DNA from 4 places in the Paenibacillus sp. FSL R5-0713 genome. Region 2 is predicted to be linked to each of the others. Evidence: a T-box and tRNA genes for the amino acid it is inferred to sense, from the RefSeq annotation. Region 2 holds a T-box; the other regions hold tRNA genes.
The links. A T-box is a leader RNA that pairs with one kind of tRNA and senses whether it is charged. The one in region 2 lies ahead of leuS (leucine--tRNA ligase), so its partner is inferred to be a tRNA-Leu.
Positions count from the first base shown of each region.

Region 1 (5,364 bases), 2.6 Mb from region 2:
ATATATGTAAAAGTAAGAGATTTGACAGGTCACATGTCATGCTGAACTTGCGGATTTATCTTTCAGATTTGTGCACACCTTCTACCGGATGCGTTGAAGCACATCCAATAATTTTTGGGGAATTCAGGGAAATAAACCGCATCATATCAACAAAAAATAGATAAAAGTTCTTCAGACCTAATAATAAGCAATTAGAACTATATTATCTTTAATCCTGCTCATTTTGTCCCTTCATTTTTAGTGAAACATTGTAATCTAGGAATATACTAGGATGTGAATTGCGTATGGTCTAGTTCGTAGTTCCCTCTTTATCAGGAATTGACGCATTGACGCATTTGAAACAGGTAAACCCGGCACTTGAAAGTACCCCGTTGTTTATTGTAGTATTTGGTTAAAAAAAATCGGAGGAAATATGCCTAATCAACCAGAACAACATTCCATCCAGGCGTGGTCTCTGATCAACCGTAAATACTTGGGAAAAGGCGTCCGTGTTAAACGATTCCGAAAACCGACACGCTGTCAAATCCGTAATCGTGTTCTTCTCGCCGTGCTGATGGCCAATGATATCAAATTGTCCCAGCTCGCAGAAGACCTTTCCATCTCTTCACGCAGTGTCAGTGCGTGGGTATATGAAGGACGGATACCCGGCAGTACCAATTTGGACAAGACCTGCCAATTGCTCGGCTATCCCCGCCACATTCTTTTTAATGAGGAAGTTGTGCGTAATAGCCCTGTCATATGTCAACCCGAGTCATCTCGCTTCATGAAGCGTACAGTGACCCGTTCTCCGGTTAGTAACCGTATCTTGACAGGCTTGTGTATGGTCCATGATTTGTCGGTGACAGATGTCAGCCACTGGATCGGGGTTCATCCCGGCACTTTCCGCAAATGGCTGCATCAGGGAACACTGCCTTCCGCTGCGTTTCAGGAACAAGCGGAGCAATTTTTCCGCATCCCGAAAACTATTTTGTTCGCAGATGTCATCTTGAAAGATCGTCGCAACAACTAAATAAGCGAACAACCAAAAGGCTCTGATCTCCTCCCAGGAGGCCAGAGCCTTTTTAAAATGAAACATCCCCCTCTTCTCTCCCGACCTTGAAGCAGCCTTGCTGGCACTTACGCCAACACCGTCAGGTGATCCCCTTCACGGCTTTCTAATCCAAACCAAGGCCATTTCAGCCCACTAGAAGCCAATACTATGCAATCTCGGAGACCATACATCCTTAGAAATAACCCTTACCTCGTTTTTAACACTTCATTGATATATTTCAATCCGGTATATCGAGGACGAAGCGTATGCGCTGTGGTAAACGCATGTTCCACCATCTCCGGGGTTACACCAAGTTGTTCAGTAGTCACAGGTCCACCTACTTGCTCCAACCATGCGATGAGCTGAGCAGCCTCCGGTAATTGGTTATATATCGCAAATACTGGTTCACCCGAAGTTTGTGCAAGTTCTTTATATCTCACCGTAAGCAATGCACAGGCCACCCCAACTTTGGCACCATGCAGAACCGGTCTTTCTCCAGCCTGCATCAGTTCCATCTCCAAGATGTGAGACAGGTGATGCTCACCCCCGGATGCCGGGCGGGAATGGTCAATGATCAGCATGGAGATGCCAGAAATAATTAATGCATCCATTAATGCAGCTACTCCCTCTGCTCGCCCCTCCGCAATAGCTTGTACCTGATTAATGCAGGAATTCAGCGCTTCTTCTGTCATCCGATAAGCGACCGGACAGAACGGTTCTCCTCCCAGATCACGAGAAACAATCCAGTCTGCAAGGGAAGTATATTTGCCCAGCATATCTCCGAATCCAGCAGCCGTCATCTCTTGGGGAGCTTGCTCCAAAATATTCATATCCGCAAAGATCGCCTCAGGCGGAACAGCCTGAAATGTCTGTTTGATGCCGCTTACAATTAAGGGCGCACCTGCAGAGGTAAACCCATCCACTGAAGCCGCTGTCGGTATCGACAGAAAGGGCTTGTTCATTTTGGAACATACAAATCGCACCAGATCATGAATGGTACCTGAGCCCACCGCAATGACAGCCTGGCTTTCCAATTTCACACCCAACATGACCTGCACAATAGCTGCTTCATCCGCAATAACATCACCCGTACGATTCTCCGGCAGAGCGATCTCATCCACATGCATTCCCGCTTCCCGAATACTGTTCAGCACATCAGATCCGGCAGCACGAAACGTATGTCGATCATAAACAACCGTCACATGGCGGTACCCTTGTTCAGACAAATAACGAGGTAACCTCTGAATGGCCCCAGCTTCCAAATGAATGAGCATATCTACCACTCGGTGTTGATGACCACAAGCGCACTGCTGTGCTTCCTCATTCCACGCTGCAATTCGTTCGTTCATATTCATTCGCTCTTACCCTCCCATATGAGATATCATGCATAATTAACGTGTTAAAACCGCAAGATAAAAAAGGAAATAAAATGTGATGATTTTCCTGATCACACTTTACTTCCTGTTCCCCATATTTGCAAATCCATATCTCACATGTCCAAGTAGGTGAATTAATGAAATTAACCAACGAATTAGGAATATCGCTCGGATTTCTCGCCGGAACCACCTTTGGCAGCGGTATCGCTTTTTTGTTTCGTCTCCAGTCCGTTGAGGTTATTGCCAGTGTTACACTGTTTGGAATAGCTGGAGCTATCACCGGACTCATTATGGCAGTCATTCTGCGGCAACGTCAGCATTAGAGTGCCAACAGCGAAATACCGAATTCACAATGTTATTGTAAAAATAAAAGAAAGGTTCGTGAATTGCTCTAAAGCAACTCGCGAACCTTTCTTTGGTTTGATGCGGTCGAGAGGACTCGAACCTCCACGGGGGGTTAGCCCACACGGACCTGAACCGTGCGCGTCTGCCAATTCCGCCACGACCGCATATTATGTATCTCCTCATCCATGGATGAAAAGCGTTCCGGTGAAGCAATTCCTTGTTTTACCGTAATTCAGAGTATACATGCTCCAAAATAATAATGCAACTTCTTTTTATCCATTCAGAAAAAGGACATATGTCCTTTTTTATCAACGTCAAACACCCTATCGTATTATCAAGCAAACAAACCACCAATACGAATGATACATTGAAGGAGAGATCTCATTATGAAAACAACCCATCTGTGCTTTATCGGTGCCGGGTTTCATGCATCCACGAATATATATCCTTCTGTCGTTGAATGCGGAGCGCAGATCCAGGCCATTGCCACTCGCAGTATGGAACGATCTGAAGCAGCTCTGCTGAGATTTGGGAGCAATGGCAAAGCGTATGATAACGCTCAGCTTATGTTACAGCAGGAAACTTGTCATGGAGTCGTTGTGGTCGCCCAGCCTATGGATCAGACTGCTCTTGTCCTTGAATGCATTCAGGCTGGCAAAAATGTATACGTGGACAAGCCGCTTGGATGGAACGCTGCGGAAGCCTCCACTGTAGCCGAAGCTGCCGAGCAGGCTGGCGTCGTTGTCATGGTTGGTTTTATGAAGCGTTATGCTCCGGTCTACTTGAAGTTAAAAGAACTCATTAATGGTGGATCGCTAGGTAAAGTGCGTTCGTTTCAGATGAAATTCGCTGTAGACAGCACCCCGTTTTGCAAGGATGAGGAGCAGTTCATCAAACTCGCTGCCATTCATATGATCGATCTGATGCGCTACTTATTCGGAGAAGCTATACGTGTTACAGGCACAACCGTGAAGGATGGGGAGCACATTAATCAAAGCATTTCCCTTGTATTCGAAAATAACGTGGTAGGCAGTGCTTATTTTACCGGCATGAGTGCCTGGTCACGGGAGAGTGAAAGTGTACTCGTCACCTTCGATCACGGATTTGCGTCAGCTGAAGAGATCAACACTCTTACTGTCCATCAATCCCGAAGCTCGACAAGCCTTCCCTGGAAATCTCTCGAGGAGCAAGATACCGTATATACCCCTTCCGGATCTCCCATGTCAGGAGCTTATCGCGACCTTTATCTACGCGGTTTCGTTGGTGAGATGGCGCACTTCATCACGTGCTGCCAGAACCAGACAGTCCCACATTCCAGCGCCAAGGATAATATTGCAACAATGGCTCTATGTGACTCCATTCTATCATCACTGAAGTAGCATATACACACTCATTATCATACTTCAACACATTCAGAGAAGAGGAAATCATCTCATGTTGGACACGGGTCTACTCATCATTCGTCTCGTTATCGGTTTTATTATGATCGGACATGCCTGTAAGAAACTGTTTGGCTGGTTTGGGGGTGAGGGTGTATCAGGGACGGCTGAATTTTTCGGAGCGATTGGCCTGAAACCCGCTAGAGCGTTGGCCGTGTGCGCAGGACTTGCTGAATTAATTGGTGGATTCCTGTTTGGAGTCGGTCTATGGATTATCGTTGGAGCCATTCTACTCATGCTTCCGATGGTTGTAGCCATAGCCAAGGTTCACGCAGATAAAGGTCTATGGAATCTGAACGGAGGATTCGAATATAACCTGGTGATGATTGGATCATTACTTGGTGTTGCTCTCGCTGGAGCTGGTGCATATTCCCTCGATGCCCTGATATAGTGTACAAAATTCATCCCATTTATTGAGCCTCCATGTTTCGCAAGACGAAACGGGGGCTCTTTTTTTCTTACAGACATCATCACATCTGCCTGCGCCTAGGATTAGGGTTTATAATCTGCATAATAAGTGATATGCTCTTTCATGAACTATACGTACGATATGTAATGTAATCACCCAAATGGATACCATAGATTATCACCGTAAAGTGGAGGTGCACTAATAATGAAAAAAGATGCAACCAAGCCATGTCCAACGCCATACGGCTGTTCCGTGGAAGTTACTCTTAGTGTGATTGGAGGCAAATGGAAAGGTGCCATTTTGTATCACTTATTCTCTGGTCCTCTGAGATTCAATGAGCTTCGCAAATTGTTTCCTGACATCACCCAGCGTATGCTCACCCTACAACTTCGAGAGTTGGAAAGCAGCGGAATTGTTCATCGTGAAATCTACCCCCAAATCCCACCAAAAGTGGAGTACTCGCTCACAGCATTTGGTGAAACGCTACGACCAATTATCTTCAGCATGCGAGATTGGGGAGAAACGTATACCAATGAGGTGCTAGCCAGATCCTCACAAGAGGTATAGAAAACAAAAGAAGCTGTCCCTTGTTCTTAGGGAACAGCTTCTTTATTTATTTGATAACCGTCTGGATCGTAACCGTACGATTACGCCCCTCTTCCTTCGCTTGATACAATGCATTATCGGCCAAGTGAAACAGTTCTGTGGATGTTGTGGAGTGCTTCGGATATTCAGCAATACCAGCCGAGATGGTTACGGAACGAT
Region 1 covers NZ_CP150229.1:2,209,127-2,214,490, reverse strand. Annotated here, with positions in the region: gene MKZ12_RS10115 (helix-turn-helix transcriptional regulator) at 413-1,009, shown strand; gene MKZ12_RS10110 (sn-glycerol-1-phosphate dehydrogenase) at 1,237-2,385, opposite strand; gene MKZ12_RS10105 (hypothetical protein) at 2,544-2,729, shown strand; tRNA gene MKZ12_RS10100 (tRNA-Leu) at 2,831-2,915, opposite strand; gene MKZ12_RS10095 (Gfo/Idh/MocA family oxidoreductase) at 3,138-4,130, shown strand; gene MKZ12_RS10090 (DoxX family protein) at 4,186-4,581, shown strand; gene MKZ12_RS10085 (helix-turn-helix domain-containing protein) at 4,804-5,166, shown strand; gene MKZ12_RS10080 (sensor domain-containing diguanylate cyclase) at 5,213-5,364, opposite strand, start outside.
Region 1: it has a tRNA-Leu gene. The T-box ahead of leuS (leucine--tRNA ligase) is inferred to sense a tRNA for this amino acid. The anticodon was not compared.

Region 2 (5,364 bases):
GAGCCGGTGAGATTAACCGGCAACAATATTAACGAGTTTGCCTGGAACGGCAATGACCTTGCGAATGGTCTTGCCTTCCAGCGCCTGCTTAACAGGTGCCAGCTCCATCGTGAAGTCCTGCATACCCTGTGCATCCAAGTCCTTCGCGATCGTCGCACGAGTTACGATTTTACCGTTTACCTGAACAACGATTTCTACTTCCGCATCCACTGTCATGGACTCGTCATATTCCGGCCAAGCCACGTAAGAGATTCCACCTTCATGACCCAAACGACTCCACAGTTCTTCTGCCATATGCGGTGCCAGTGGTGACAGCAGTTGCACAAAGTTCTCCATCGCTTCACGAGGCAGTGTATCGGCTTTGTATGCATCGTTGATGAAGATCATCAGCTGGCTGATAGATGTGTTGAAGCGCAGATGTTCCAAATCTTCCGTCACTTTTTTGATCGTTTTGTGAGCAGTCCGCTTGAACTCATCCGTTCCACCGTCCACCGTAATCTTGTCATTGATGGCTCCTGTATCTTCGTTAATAAAGAGACGCCATACACGTGACAGGAAGCGGTGCATGCCTTCAACCCCGTTTGCATTCCACGGTTTTGTCGCTTCCAATGGTCCCATAAACATTTCGTACAGACGCAATGTATCCGCACCGAATTCATTCACAATTTCATCCGGGTTAATGACATTACCACGAGATTTACTCATTTTCTCATTGTTCGTGCCTAGGATCATACCTTGGTTCACCAGTTTGTGGAACGGCTCTTTGGTATCCACAACACCCAGATCATACAGCACTTTATGCCAGAAACGAGCATACAGCAAGTGAAGCACCGCGTGCTCCGCTCCGCCAATGTACAGATCAACAGGCAGCCACTGCTGCTGTTTCTCCTTGGAGATCAGTTCCTTGTCATTGTGAGGATCGATAAAGCGCAGGTAATACCAGCAGCTACCCGCCCATTGTGGCATGGTGTTGGTCTCACGACGCGCCTTCATTCCCGTTTCCGGATCTACCGTATTCACCCACTCCGTAACATTCGCCAGTGGTGATTCTCCAGTACCCGAAGGTTTGATCTGATCGATATCAGGCAGCAGCAGTGGAAGTTGATCCTCCGGTACGGTCTTCATCGTTCCGTCTTCCAGATGCAGAATCGGAATTGGCTCACCCCAGTAGCGCTGACGGCTGAACAGCCAATCACGCAGACGATAGGTTACTTTCCCTTGTCCTTTACCGTTCTCTTCCAACCAGGCAATCATCTTGGCAACTGCTTCTTCATTGTTCAGTCCGTTCAGGAAATCGGAATTCACATGTGCGCCATCACCGGAATATGCCTCTTGTGTAACGTCTCCACCTTGAATAACCTCAATGATATCCAGACCGAACTGCTTCGCAAATTCCCAGTCACGCGCATCATGCCCTGGAACAGCCATAACCGCACCTGTACCATAACCCGCAAGAACGTAATCAGCAATCCAGATCGGCAATTTTGCACCATTAACGGGATTGATTGCATAAGCACCAGTGAATACACCTGTTTTGTCCTTGGCCAAATCCGTACGTTCCAGATCACTCTTACGAGAAGCCTGCTCCTGATAAGCCTGAATCGCTTCACGTTGGTCATCCGTTGTAATCGCTTCTACCAATTCATGTTCCGGAGCAAGTACTGCAAAGCTCGCACCGAACAATGTGTCCGCACGGGTAGTGAATACCTTAATAACTTCCTCGCGACCTTCAATGGCAAAAACAACTTCTGCACCTGTCGATTTACCGATCCAGTTACGCTGCATATCCTTGATGCTTTCAGACCAATCCAGCTCTTCCAAGTCTTCCAACAGACGCTCTGCATACTCGGTAATTTTCAGTACCCATTGACGCATCGGTTTACGTACAACCGGATGTCCACCGCGTTCACTCTTGCCATCAATAACCTCTTCATTAGCCAGTACCGTTCCAAGTGCTTCGCACCAGTTTACTGCGACTTCGTCCACATAAGCGAGGCCCTTATTGTACAACTGGATAAATATCCATTGTGTCCATTTATAATACTCAGGGTCTGTTGTGCTGATCTCACGATCCCAGTCATAGGAGAAACCGAGTGATTTGATCTGGCGACGGAAGTTGTCAATATTGCGGAATGTAATATGCCGTGGATGTTCACCTGTATCCAATGCATGCTGCTCAGCAGGCAGACCGAAAGCATCCCAACCCATCGGATGTAATACATTGTAACCGCGCATACGTTTGTAACGGGAAACGATATCCGTTGCCGTATATCCTTCCGGGTGACCTACGTGCAGACCTGAACCGGATGGATAAGGGAACATATCCAGTGCATAAAATTTCGGTTTAGCAGGGTCCTCACCCGTTTTAAACGTTTTATTGGCATCCCAGTATTGCTGCCAACTTTTTTCCATGACTTGTGGCTGATAGCCGTGCTTCGGCTGGTTATTCTCACTCATCTATTGTTCCTCCTTCAGGTTACTCGCTTAGCTTTAATTGCAACAAAAAAACCTCAGCATCCCGTAGCGTTTGCAGCGCTAGGGACGAGAGGTTGAATTCCCGTGGTACCACCCTAGTTAGCGGACGAACGTGCTTCGTCATCCACTCCCTTTGGACCTGTAACGGCGGTTAACCGATGCGGATTTCCATTCCTGAATTCCAGCTTATACTTAGCAGATTAGACAGGATGGTGTAATCACCGCATTTCTCCAAGGCGAGTTCGCAATTTACTGTCAACCGGCTTGCACCAACCGCCGGCTCTCTGTGATGTACAGAAATCACTACTAATCCTTATCATCGAAATATGTATACAATATCGGGACCATTATATAAAAAAGCAAGCCCAAAGTCAATATTACACCTTATAATTGCCTTCTTGAAGATCACAGTTTGTATCCTTCATAACGCTGGTGCTGTTCAGGATAACCGAAATCGCTCAATTCCTTCCTCCAGGTTATGAATAGTCCAATTCACATGTTCCTGATTGTCATATTGCCGATAAGCGCACTCAATGCGCAGCACCAGATCAAAGTACAAGTCATACAGACTTCTTCTTTTTAGCTCACTTTCAGTCGTAATCGCACGCCCATAACCTTTCACAAAACCGGGTGTATAGTTAAAATGACTGAAATAATGCTCCATCAGAGGGTCTGCCCACAGTGAACGTTCAAAATCAATAATTGCTGTGATGCGACCTTTGTCTACTAGAATATTTCCATCCCATAGATCCCAGCTGACAAGAAGAGGTTCTTTTACATCGTCCAACACATCCGATTTCTCTTCAATCAAACGTCTCAATTCAGAGTGATCCATCGAAAATGTAATCCCGGCTTCTTCCCCATCGGCAAGAACGTCTTCCATCAGGTTCATAAATGCTTCTTTCCATGTGGAATAACGCTGTTTTTGCTCTGAGAAATATCCGAACTTCTCGCCCTTGATTTCATTTATTCGACGATTGTAACGCCCCAGTTGTTGTTCAACGGCTTCCTGCTCTTCCGCAGAATACTGATCCTTGACCTGATTATAGGGTGTTCCAGACATGTACTCCATGATAAAATACCGCGCTGAAGCCATGGTTAACGAATCATCATAAACCAGAACTTTGGGTACGGGAACATCCTTCAACTCGCCGATGAGACGCAGTGCCTCGACCTCAGCAATCATCAGATCCTGCTCACAGCGCATCAGATTGGTGGAAGCCGAAGGGGCAATTTTGAGTACCACTTGCTGTTGGTCACTCAATGTAATGAGATATGCATGATTGGCCCAGCCATCCACCATTTCCTTGTAGTCCTGTATACTTGCAGATAGATGCTGCTCGATTATGGCATTTATTTGTTCTGACGAGAGTCTTGTTTTATATGTACTTTCCACTTCCACACCTCACCTCGACTATTGGTTTCCATAGAAAACGCTTTCTATCCGACTATTATCGCCTCCTTTACTTTAGCTGGCAATACTTTTTGTCACGCTCTTGGGTCTTTCCAAGCATTTCTTCGCCCGATCACAGAAACATGTCAATCCATCTTTACGAGAAATAAAAAAACTGCCCCCATACAACATAAGGAACAGTTTTTATCTTTTATACTTACTTCACAGCAACGTAGAACAAGCGCTGTGCGCTGTCTCCTGCCTCTTTCCATTCAAAATCCGCATATACCTTCACATCTCTAAAACCTGCCTTGGATAACTCCAGCTTCATCCAGTCCGGGTTATATGCACGTTGGACATGAACTTCTTCAAACCGCTGATACATATCCTTGCTGCCGTCATCCACACGTGAAAAAATACTGAGATGATGCTCAATCTCACAGCGATCCTGGTCCAAATCACAAGTCCAAATATAAGATACGGAGCGCTCATCAAGCACAAAAGGCTGCTCCTCATCATAACGGATAAGCGTATTGGGATGATGCACATCAAACAAAAACGTTCCATCCGGCTTCAGCATCTCATATGTCCGCTGGAATGTTCGAACGACATCTTCTTGTTCAAGCAGATAATTGACGCAATCGCAGAATGATATCACCGAATCCACAGGTTCCGGAACTCGCCAGTCTCGCATATCCTGCTGCACCCAACGTACGCTGCCTTCCCGATACAAGCGATGACCCTGAGGCGTAGCCTCCATCTTGCTGCGCGCAACCGACAGCATATCTGCTGACAGGTCAATGCCTGTAACTTCGAAACCGGAGTTCACGAGCGGGATTGTAATAGAGCCCGTTCCACAGCCAAGTTCAGCGACACTTTTGGGCATTCCATGCTGTTCCCATGCTGTTCTTGCAAACCTTATCCAGTCCGGATAAGGCATATCTTCCATTAATTCATCGTAGACATAGGCAAATTTCCGGTAAGACATGTCAGGCACCGCACTTTCAATTTCATTTTTCAAACCTCGCTAACAAAAGAAAAAGCAGGGGTATCCGGTATTTACCCAGCCTATCCCTGCCTTCTCCGAGTTTCATATTACGAAATATTCAATCAAAAAAATTAATTGTTTTCATTCTGTTCCTTAGGAGCAGATTCGGACAGATACGTCCAGCTTTCCTTTTGGACCACCAATCCGTCCTTCATCAATTTTCCCAAGGCACGCTTGAACGCAGACTTACTGATCCCAAAGCGCTGCTTGATGATATCCGGCGGAGTTGCATCCGAGTAAGGCATGCCGCCCATAGGACGCTCTTTCATAAAGGCGAGAAGCTTGTCTGCATCTTCGTTACGTCCAACTTGTTTGAGCTGAGTCATGGCCAGATTCACACGTCCGTCTTCACGTACCAGTGTCACTCGACACTTCACTTTCTCACCAAGACGCAGCATATGACTACGTTCAGATGAATGAATCATGCCAATTGCCCCAAAGCCAAGTA
Region 2 covers NZ_CP150229.1:4,780,067-4,785,430, forward strand. Annotated here, with positions in the region: gene comER (late competence protein ComER) at 1-32, shown strand, start outside; gene leuS (leucine--tRNA ligase) at 13-2,457, opposite strand; T-box leader at 2,535-2,804, opposite strand; gene MKZ12_RS21325 (aminoglycoside phosphotransferase family protein) at 2,915-3,871, opposite strand; gene MKZ12_RS21330 (class I SAM-dependent methyltransferase) at 4,086-4,856, opposite strand; gene MKZ12_RS21335 (S1-like domain-containing RNA-binding protein) at 4,988-5,364, opposite strand, start outside.

Region 3 (5,364 bases), 2.5 Mb from region 2:
TTTGGAATTACCATGATTTCTTGGCATAATTGACTCACTCGGGAGAGAAGATAGGTACAGTGAAGAAATTCTGTAACTATAGCCGAGAGGGTGTGCTGCAAGACATGACATTGATGAATGATAAAGTTCATGCCTACAAGGATCAGATTGGAGCATTAAGTGATGTGCTGCCAGGTGTGGTGAAGTCGTATCATGAGTTTACCGGAGAATGCTTCCAACCTGGGGCGATTGATGCGAAGACCAAACAGCTCATCGCGCTTGGTATTGGCTTGTTCGCCAACAATGAGGTATGTACCTTCTATCATGTAGAAGAAGCACGTGCCAAGGGCGCTACAGATCAGGAGATTATGGAGACCGTTGCTGTGGCTGGAGCTGTAGGAGGCGGACATGCCCTGTCCCAGGGCGCGATGCGAGTGCAGAAGGCGCTGCATTAAGTGTAGATGGAGGTAGTCCAAGGACTGTCCTCCTAAAGAGGAAATCAAACAAAAGAGGAGGTTCCGGTTGATCCGGAGCCTCCTCTTTGATATTATCCCTACATTTTCCCTAACATTTTATCGTACATAAACTGTCCAGTTACCCGACGTGCTGTTACGTAACGATCATTGAAATAAGGATTGCTCATTTTGGTGATGCTTACCCCTTTGCTGCTGGATGCATGTGCAAATTGTCCGCCGCCGATATAAACACCTGTATGTGAAATGCCTTTGCCTGTTGTGTTAAAGAACACCAGATCACCTGTCCGAACATTGCTCTTGGCTACTGGAGTACCTGCTTTGGCTTGCTGTTGCGAAGTACGTGGCAATTCAATGCTGTATTTATTGAAAATATATCTCATAAACCCGGAACAGTCGAACCCGGCCAGAGTCGTGCCACCCCACTTGTAAGGAATACCTGTCATGTTGTTCACTACGGAGTTAATACTGCTTGCCTCTGTGCTTGTTGCCCCGGATGTAAATAGTACAGCCGCTCCAAAAATGGAGATAATCAGTTTTTTCAAAATCAATGTTCTCCCTTCGATGCCTACGGAGTTAGCTAAGGGTTCGGTAGAAGGTTCCCTATATTTCCTATGTATAAGAATAATTCACCCAAAATGGTTCCCCCGTTTTCAAACCTGAAACTCGGCAATGAATAATTAAGTTTTTGTAACTATTTGAAACTATATTGCATAAATGCGTAATTGTCAAACCCTTTTAAACCCCTTCGTAATACCTCAATGTTAGCGGAATTAACGATTTTATATGAAAGAAGGCGTCAAGTTTGGGTATCATTGATGACAAAAACGTCATTATTGATTCGTTTGAGACGAAATTGGATAAATAAATAAGTTTGTCATGAGTTAAAAGAACTATCCGTTATGTAGAATTTGAGAGATTATATTCATTAAGTTGCATATATTGACAATAATTGATTTTTTGCATATCATCTGATTATCCAATCCACATATTGGATAAAAATAGATTTTATTATGTTATATATTTAAATTAAGGAGGTTTAAGGACGGGCGTTATAGGTAAGGTAGAATTGTGGATGTTATTACAATGAACATGGGAGAGTGTTACATTTGAAAGCAAAGAAAATAATTACTTTTGTCCTGGCATGCGCTATGGTGTTCTCAACAGTTGGAATCGCAGTTCTCCCTGTAGGGACGGTATCTGCTGCTGATGCATCGGGTACTACAGCGAGTATTTCAGATATTTTGAAGAACCAACTGCCGGATGGAGGTTGGAGAAAAGATTATAAACAAACAAGTGGAGAGTGGGCGAAGTCCACGATTGACAACAAGGCTACATATTCAGAAATTAGAAGATTGGCGAAGGAATTTAAAAAGACGAATGATCCACGCTACTCCACAGCTGCAATTAAAGGAATCAACTTTTTGATCAATATGCAGTATTCAAACGGCGGATGGCCACAAGTCTACCAAAGCTCTGGATATCACAAGCATATTACCTACAATGATGATGCAATGATTAATGTAATGATCATGCTCGATGAAGTAGCAACACGCAAAGGTGATTTCTCATTTATCGACAGTACACTTGCTAATCGCAGTAAAAATTCAGTTGCCAAAGGTGTGGAGGCGATTCTGAATACTCAGGTCGTCTCAGGCGGGAAGCTTACAGCATGGGGACAACAACATGATTCCAGTTCCCTTAAACCAGCGAGCGCAAGAATCTACGAAGTACCATCGCTGACAGCTGGAGAGAGTGTAACGATTGTTAAATTTCTGAAAACAAGGCCTGCTACCGCTAAAATTACCGCATCCATTAAAGGAGCAGAGGACTGGTTTAACAAGGTGAAAATTACGGGTTACAAGTATGAAAGGGCAAATGGTGATAGCAAGATTATCGCTGATTCCAAAGCAGCACCGATCTGGGCACGCTTCTATGAAATAGGAACGGATAGACCCATTTTCATTGGACGAGACGGGGTAGTTAAATACAAATTGAGTGACATTGATAAAGAAAGAAGAGGCGGTTATGCCTGGTATGGCAATTGGCCTTCCAAGCTGTAGTATGACTCCTTTTTGATGAACCAAATGATTAGTTGAAGGTAAAGCCCGAATGGACAAGCATGTCTGGTTCGGGCTTTCATGTTATTATTTTCAGTGTTGACATGATAGATTGGGCATGATATATTATTTCTTGTCGCCGAGATTAATCACGGAGATATAATATGCGGTCGTGGCGGAATTGGCAGACGCGCACGGTTCAGGTCCGTGTGGGCTAACCCCCCGTGGAGGTTCGAGTCCTCTCGACCGCATCGAATAAAAAGACTCCTCAAGCTAACGCATGAGGAGTCTTTTTTGTTTGCATTTTTTGATATTATCCTAACATCAACCATACGGAATGTTTTATTGTGCTGCGGTAACATTAATGCTGTCAATATTCGGTCCTTCCGTTCCCGTTGTAACCACTTTCAAGGTATTGGTCCCGGTGTTCATGGGAACTTGTATTGTTTTTTCAACCCAAGTGGACCAGCTTCCCGTTGCTGGAAAGGGCTCATTGCTGATAACTTTGGTTCCGTTAACAAAAATGTCGAGGTTACGTGTTCCACTTTCCAGCGCATAACGAAACTTTACATTTTTGGTGCCAGTAATCGTATTGTTAATAGCGTTCCATTGAATGGCTGAACCAGTCATTGCATTGAAGTTGACATACCCGGAGCCTGTGTAACCGGGGTAGATCGTTTCAATGGCAGCTTCCGTAAGTGTTGTTCCGGTCTCTGCTTCATAAGTAGTGCCGCTGCCTGTATTTCCGCCGTTATTCCCACCAGTAATGTTGGCAACAAATGTTGTTACGCTCTGAGCGGGGAGTTGTGCGGTGAAGGCTCCATTGGATACGGTAAGCGAGGCCCCGCTTGCCAGGTTGCGACTGCTGTCCGTAACCCATGAGGACACCGTGGAGGCATTACCATTCTGCAGAACGAATTTTTGGCTTGTGGCCGAAGTTCCACGGTTAATTGCCACGACGACTACTTTATTATCCCCTTTATAGGCTGAGACAAATGTGTTCGTATCCGGATTTTTCGTTGCATCGACTCGCAGGTAGCCAGGACGTACAAATTTGGAGAAATGGGCCATATTATATCCGCGTTTGCTTATGGTACCATCTTCTTTCATCGGACCATACTGTCTGCGGATGTACCACCACACATAGGCCTGGAAATCACCTTCCACCATGGCATTGTGCATGTGATAGGAAACCTCCAGTGCTTCAGGCCAGCGGTCTGCTGAGTTGTTGTCACTGTTTGGAACATACACCTCAGTCATCCACAGTTCTTTACCGGCTCCTTTTTGCTTAAAGAGAGGGTAGGCAAAATTCGAAATCTGGGTTCCGTACGTGTGTGCTCCCAGAATGTCCATGTTGGCAAGTGCCTGCGGATCATTCAGGATTGGATCGGATATGTTCTTTAAGTACTGGAAGGATTCAGGTGCCATGACTTTGGTACCTTGAATGGACCCGGCATTTTCTTTCATGAAACGAAGAATTTCTTGTGGAGTCCACCAGGTCCAGTCATGCGCGTAATCCGGTTCATTTTGCACAGAAATGGCATACAGATCTACGCCGTTATTTTTCATATAGGTTACAAAGTCATTCAGATGTTGCGCATATGCGGCATATTTGTCGTATTTCAAACGTTTGGCATTGGTATCTCCATTACGGTTGAACGTTTCCACCATGCTGCTCGGAGGATTCCATGGGGAGGCGAATACGATAGCTCCCTTCTCAATAGCCCGTTTCGCTGTGGCAACTTCACGATACCAGTTATTGGAATCTGGATCGACGTAGATCCTCAGAATTGAAAAGCCTAACTGATTCTGGTCATTACCAAAAGCAGTCTCACGTTGAGCGGGAGTCAGATCACCAATCCAGGCGGGAAGGTTAATACCGCCAAAGCCCTTGATCAGTTGTTTTTCCGAGGATAAATTAATATTGGCATCACTTGCCGCCGAAACTTGTGTCGGGGTTAACATCAGGGGTAGTGCTGTTAAACAGGCCAATAAAACATTGATCGTTTTTTTGAATTTGAATTTCACTACTTTCATCCTCCTCGATAATGGTAAATGGTTAGTTAGAAAAACCGTGACCAGGGAAATAAAAAGAGCTGATAGTCTGGCATTTATTTTATGTAAACCCTTTCAAAACCCCCTTCCAAAAAGTATAGGAAAGAAATGAAACACATTAACTTCTTTCATTTGTTGATTCTACTAAATAATTGCCAAACTGAAAACCTGACAAATTACAGTATTTTTTCTAATTAATCTCTTTTTTTAGCACTTCAATGACATTTCTTGTCTGATTGTAAAGGTGAAAACGGGGAGATGGCGTGGTTCCCTGAAGATACAGGTCTCCAGTGGTGGGGATATTGTGATTAAGGAAGGCATTGGCTTACATATTCCCCCCTTCATTATCAAACAATGAAATCACAGAAACTTACGGGGAGGGAGTCATGATGATGGAAAATAGAAAGCATTTTCGATTCATTGCAGGTTGCATGGTATTGTTGATAGTAATTTGCGCAGGGATATCGGCAGGAGGGCCAACAGCGGCAGCTTCAGAGTCCACATCGAATCATAAACGATTAGCGATTATCATCGATGATGTTGGTAACGACATGAAAGGTACCGCAGAGATCTTGGCAATGCCAATTAAACTTACGGTAGCAGTCATGCCTTTTTTGCCAACAACGAAGAAAGATGCGATAGCTGCACATGAAAAGGGGATGGATGTGATTGTGCACATGCCCATGGAACCCAAGAAAGGAAGACCTGAATGGCTGGGCCCGGGTGCAATCACATCCAATCTGACAGATGCGGAAGTCCGCTCACGCGTGGAAAAAGCGATTGATGATGTGCCCTAC
Region 3 covers NZ_CP150229.1:2,295,724-2,301,087, forward strand. Annotated here, with positions in the region: gene MKZ12_RS10540 (carboxymuconolactone decarboxylase family protein) at 105-434, shown strand; gene MKZ12_RS10545 (C40 family peptidase) at 533-997, opposite strand; cyclic di-AMP (ydaO/yuaA leader) riboswitch at 1,003-1,134, opposite strand; gene pelA (pectate lyase) at 1,553-2,515, shown strand; tRNA gene MKZ12_RS10555 (tRNA-Leu) at 2,679-2,763, shown strand; gene MKZ12_RS10560 (carbohydrate-binding protein) at 2,855-4,540, opposite strand; gene MKZ12_RS10565 (divergent polysaccharide deacetylase family protein) at 4,954-5,364, shown strand, end outside.
Region 3: it has a tRNA-Leu gene. The T-box ahead of leuS (leucine--tRNA ligase) is inferred to sense a tRNA for this amino acid. The anticodon was not compared.

Region 4 (5,364 bases), 3.2 Mb from region 2:
CGCTGTTAGCATCAGGCCAGAATTCTACCCTTACAGGTACACTCGCAGGGCAGATTGTTATGGAAGGTTTCCTCAACATTCGGATTCCGGCTTGGCTGCGCAGACTGGTCACACGTCTGATCGCCATCATCCCGGCAGTAATTGTCACAGCAATTGCAGGAGAACACGGCACAGAAGAACTGCTCATTTTGAGTCAGGTTGTACTGTCTCTTCAATTACCTTTTGCGGTAATCCCTCTGGTCATGTTCACGAGTGATAAAAAAAGCATGGGTGCATTCGCTAACAAATTGTGGCTCAAAATCATCTCATGGGTCATTGCCGCAATTATCGTTGTGCTGAATGTATATCTGATCATTCAGACGATCCGGTTATTCTAATCTCGTCATATCGACTAAACATCAAAAAGGCTGATCAACTCCGGTATTCAATACCAAGTTGATCAGCCTTTATTATTGCAGTACAGCGAGGTGTTTCTTTTTGTAGTAAAACTCCGAGCTCTAACAAATAATCATCTATTCCTGATCCGGCACCAGTAAAGGCAGGAGTTCATCCAATGAATCCACAGTCCAATCCGCACGTTCGTCATCCGATCGGTCTGGCTGGAATCTTCCGTACCCCTGCATAATTCGAATCGTACGCATGCCCAGCTTCCGGGCAGGAATGATATCGTTATCAATCCGATCCCCGATCATGACGGCTTCCTCCGGTGCACAACCCGCCTGTTTCAGGGCTACAGCGTACAGCTCTGGATCTGGCTTGGACACCCCTTCTTCAGCCGAGCATGCCAGAACATCAACATACTTTCGCAGTCCGTAACTCTCCAGTCTTTCTTCCGTTCCAGGACTCTGATTGGCGATAATGCCAATGCGATAATACCGCGACAACTGCTGAAGAACGGAATCCGCTGAAGGAAAAGGTCGTTCAAGATCTTTTTTAAACTTCAGCTTGTCCTGAATCTGTTTCTGATGTCCTTCATCTTCAATGAATGTGCGAATTGCCACTCTCATGGGCCATTGTTCATATTTCTGATAACAGTTCGCGAACAATTCACGTACCGCCTCAATCTTCACCGGATACCCCAAAGCACCGGCTTCGCGAACGAACTGTCCGATAATATCATCAACGGGGTCCCATTCATCCACTAGCGTATCTCCAACATCAAAAAACAACCACTTCAATCCACCCACATCCGGCACGCCAATTCCTCCTTGTAAGCCACAGGCAATCTAAAAGTTCGTGTTCAAAAAGTCTGGTTTTCAGTATCGAGAAGATGGAATGAAGCTAGAAATGGAGTAGCGGAGCGTAGGGAAAACTACGTGAGCAACGGACATTTCGGCTGAATTTCATATTCGATGCTGATGATGCCGCTAGGCATCCTTCGTAATCAAAAGCGGACTTTTTGAACTACCTTTAAAACCATAAAAAAGAAGACTCACCATCATGCACGAGTCTCCTCAAATTTCCGTTTATCGATACATTCAATTATAACAGGCACCTTACACCTGAGCAATCTCAAGCTATGACATTACCCATTGAGGAGAAAGCCGACTTCCCCATTGAGTGAATATACAATCCGGTCTGCACCCATTCCCCGATAGATCCCCTTCGGATGGCTTTGCTCCGTAATGACGCATAGGGATTTTGATGTCCACGATCGACAGATCTGTAAATAACGACAGGTCAGATTCAGGCTGTTCTCGAAAATAAACACGTTACCAACGCTTGCCTGCGGCAAAAACCATTTTTGAGCTGCAGCCGTATTCATGCGAATGACATGTTCTACTCCGATTCTACGGAGTCTGCGCTCTTCCCCTGCACTGTTGGTTAGAACGGCAAACGGCATTTTTTTGTACATCAGCAATTTGATAAATTTGCGTCCTGCTTCATTAGGAGCAGTCACTAAGATCATCTCAGTATCCATCATTCGTTCCTCCCTTGGCGTGAAAAGACAACAAAAAAGAAGCGTGGGGGACCAAGGCCTCCCGAACGCTTCTTAAAGAATCCATGGCGAAAACGCCATGAACCAGCGTACGGCTTGTTGCCTCTCCCTTTAACGCTTACGAGGTTAGCTGACGGATTCGGGCGCGAGAGTCGCCCTATTTCCGGCTGTCACCGGAAAATTCACCCCTTGAATGCCTACTGTCCTGGACAGCGCATTCCGTTGGTTCCCCCGTTTCCCATTCATGAATGAATGGAAACTCAGCGATTAAAACATCGTTCGTATATCTTAAGTTAAGATCGAGCGATATTATCGTTTGTTTCGTTTTTCAGGTACAATTTAGTTTTAAATTGAAATTACGATATGAATCATACACCCGTGCCATGGCAGTGTAAAGTCCGGACAGATCACCGAATCGGCAGATTTTCGCCATTATTCATATATAATAACGCTTACAATACGGTTATACGCTATCCACCTCGTCAAGGCTATCTAATTCTCACTCTGGCGTAAATCACTTCGCAATTCATTCACGCATTCTGCACAACTTGCCAGTTTTGATTCTTTTAACATCATATTAGTTTTGCATTATTTAATTGTAACCAATATAATGAAAGGTATCAGATGATATCATGGAGGCGATTGAGATGACAGTCTACGATTACAAAGTGAATACCCTTCGCGGTCAAGAAGTTGAAATGTCCGACTACCGTGATAAAGTGTTACTGATTGTGAATACGGCAAGCTCATGCGGACTTACACCTCAATTCAAAGGTCTGCAAGAACTGCAAGACAAGTTCCAGGATGCGCCATTTGAAGTCCTTGGATTTCCAAGCAACCAGTTTGCCCAGGAAAAAGGTTCTTCCGACGATATCGCGGAGTTCTGTCAGATGAATTATGGCGTGAGCTTCCCTATGTTTGAGAAAATTGATGTGAATGGCTCAAGTGCTCACCCGCTCTTCCAACACCTTAGCAAAGAAGCACCCGGCCTGCTCGGCTCCAAAGCAATCAAATGGAATTTCACCAAATTCCTTGTGGATCAGAACGGACAGGTAGTTAAACGTTATGCTCCCAAAACAACACCTGACAAGATTGAAGAAGATATCAAGAACTTACTGCAAAAATAGTACATCGGCCACCCTTAGCCGGAAGGTAGAGCACCATTACCCCCGGTAATGGATGGCCTTTTTTCAACTTCTGGTACCAGACTGTTCAAAAAGGCAAAAAAAGAAGCTTTCCATTAATGGAAAGCTTCTTCTTCATCGTTCATATGATGCGGTCGAGAGGACTCGAACCTCCACGGGCATACGCCCACTACCCCCTCAAGATAGCGTGTCTGCCATTCCACCACGACCGCATGTCGTAAATAATCGGCAACAGAATTGATTATACAGGGTTCTGAAATAAAAGTAAAGTATTTTTTAAACCTTCTTTTTTAGCTAGGCATTTTCCTCAAAAAACGCATATTCTCGTCATGTTTACCCATGAAGTGCATATTATTAGATTTGATCCCCTCTTTTTCGGTAAGAGCCGATCTTGTTGATTCATTTATATATAGTCCTTTCTTATATATAGTCCTCCCTGCACTTCGTCACATAAATAACATAATAAGTTATATAAAATGACACAAATATTAAATATCAGAATCTATTCATTAAATTTAACGGATACTATTGACAAAAAGCGGACGTTTATGGGATGATAACTATCATATAATTCGGATTTTCAAACATAAAGTTAGCAAAAAGGAATATAAATGTCATTTAACATGACATTTAACGAACACAGGAGGCGAATGATTGTGAACCGTGGGAATAAGCTGCTCGATTATGTCAAACTGCTTGATTCCTCTATTCAGGTTGGAGGGTTTACCCATTCCTTCGGCATGGATATCCATATCAGGGAGGGTACCATTCGTAATGCTGAAGATCTCGAATCATTCATGCGTTGTCAGTTGCATCCCAGCATTGTTCGTCTTGAAGGCATGGCCATCAAAGGCATCTATACCGCAGCAGATCACAAGGATACATGGCGGATAGCTCTGATCGATAAACTGGTCCATGTTCAGCGAACTCCTGGAGATCTCAGAGAACAAGCTGCCGCCATGGGAAAACGATTGATCAGACTGGCACGCGCTCTGCACCCCTGGATTGATTTTAGCCAGCTCGAACAGATCTTCGCCAAATATGATTCGGTTGGCTGCCTCTCCACTGTTCACGCCTGGATTAACCACCACCTCGACATCCCGGTCGAGGAAGCGGTCCTTGGTTACCTGCATTCAGCCATGAATGCCTGCATAACCGAAGCCTCCAAAGTCATTCCCCTGAATAACGATATAACCAAAGATCTGATGGTACGCCTGGCCACAGATCTGGAGACTGAATGGAATACCGTAAGCGCCTCGGCTGCGGATGGACTGGCACAGCCAACCTCGATGTCCATGAAATCATTTTTCCCCAGTTTCCATATGCTTGGAGCTGGACTTCATGCCTACAGAGCCTAGTCCTCTTGCTCCACAAACCCGCCCCCTTCCCTTCATCAAACAAACTAAAAAACACGCCGGCAACCTCCTTGCCGACGTGTTTTTTGTCATTTTATTTGTTTATTTAACGTATTTACGCCATTTAACATCACAAAATACACTTTTTTCCGTCTTTTTTAATTGTTAGATGACGGATTTACGTATATAATGAAATATACAGCTCGCATTTCTATATATTCTACATGAAGAAAGGGCGACTGAATACTACATTCTAACCAGGGGTGAACCCTTTTGAACAAGAACAAGAAAAAACCAGTCACTCCGTTCGGATGGGCCATCAAACGACGGCTAACCGAACTACAAATGGACCAGAAGGCCTTTTGCGAACAGCACGGCATCCCACCCTACCGTTTATCCAATCTCATTCACGGCACACGCAAAGCAACCCGATTCAGGCACATGGTCGCTGATATTTTGGATATTCCAGATGAACTGAGATAAGATTTCTGTCAAAGGAGGGTCCCATCCATGAGACATGTTACATCCGATCTGGAGAGACTGTCGTTCCAGTCCATACGTCACCAACTCATCATCGTTGATCATAATTGGATCATTCACAGTTGTAACCGCGCCTGGCAACAGGGGCTCGGCCAATCACCACCATACCCGGATGCGAATATTAATCATGCACATTACCTGCATCTGACGGAAGCCTGGGCAATACGAAGCAAGAACACAAACACGGCACTTGTCGCACAGAATTTGAAAGAACGCGGAATACCCTTTAATCGAAATCATACATATGATATCTGCGTGTATACTGTATACAACGAAGAGAGGTGGTTTCGCGTGGAACTCACCCCTCTGTCTCACACGAATACAATTCTGGATACCGATCTAGCTTTGATTGCACACATGGATATTACCGAACAGAGGAAGACAG
Region 4 covers NZ_CP150229.1:1,591,582-1,596,945, reverse strand. Annotated here, with positions in the region: gene MKZ12_RS07005 (Nramp family divalent metal transporter) at 1-377, shown strand, start outside; gene MKZ12_RS07000 (HAD family hydrolase) at 513-1,196, opposite strand; gene MKZ12_RS06995 (hypothetical protein) at 1,526-1,924, opposite strand; cyclic di-AMP (ydaO/yuaA leader) riboswitch at 2,040-2,215, opposite strand; gene MKZ12_RS06990 (glutathione peroxidase) at 2,587-3,066, shown strand; tRNA gene MKZ12_RS06985 (tRNA-Leu) at 3,214-3,296, opposite strand; gene MKZ12_RS06980 (urease accessory UreF family protein) at 3,741-4,442, shown strand; gene MKZ12_RS06975 (XRE family transcriptional regulator) at 4,713-4,922, shown strand; gene MKZ12_RS06970 (hypothetical protein) at 4,950-5,364, shown strand, end outside.
Region 4: it has a tRNA-Leu gene. The T-box ahead of leuS (leucine--tRNA ligase) is inferred to sense a tRNA for this amino acid. The anticodon was not compared.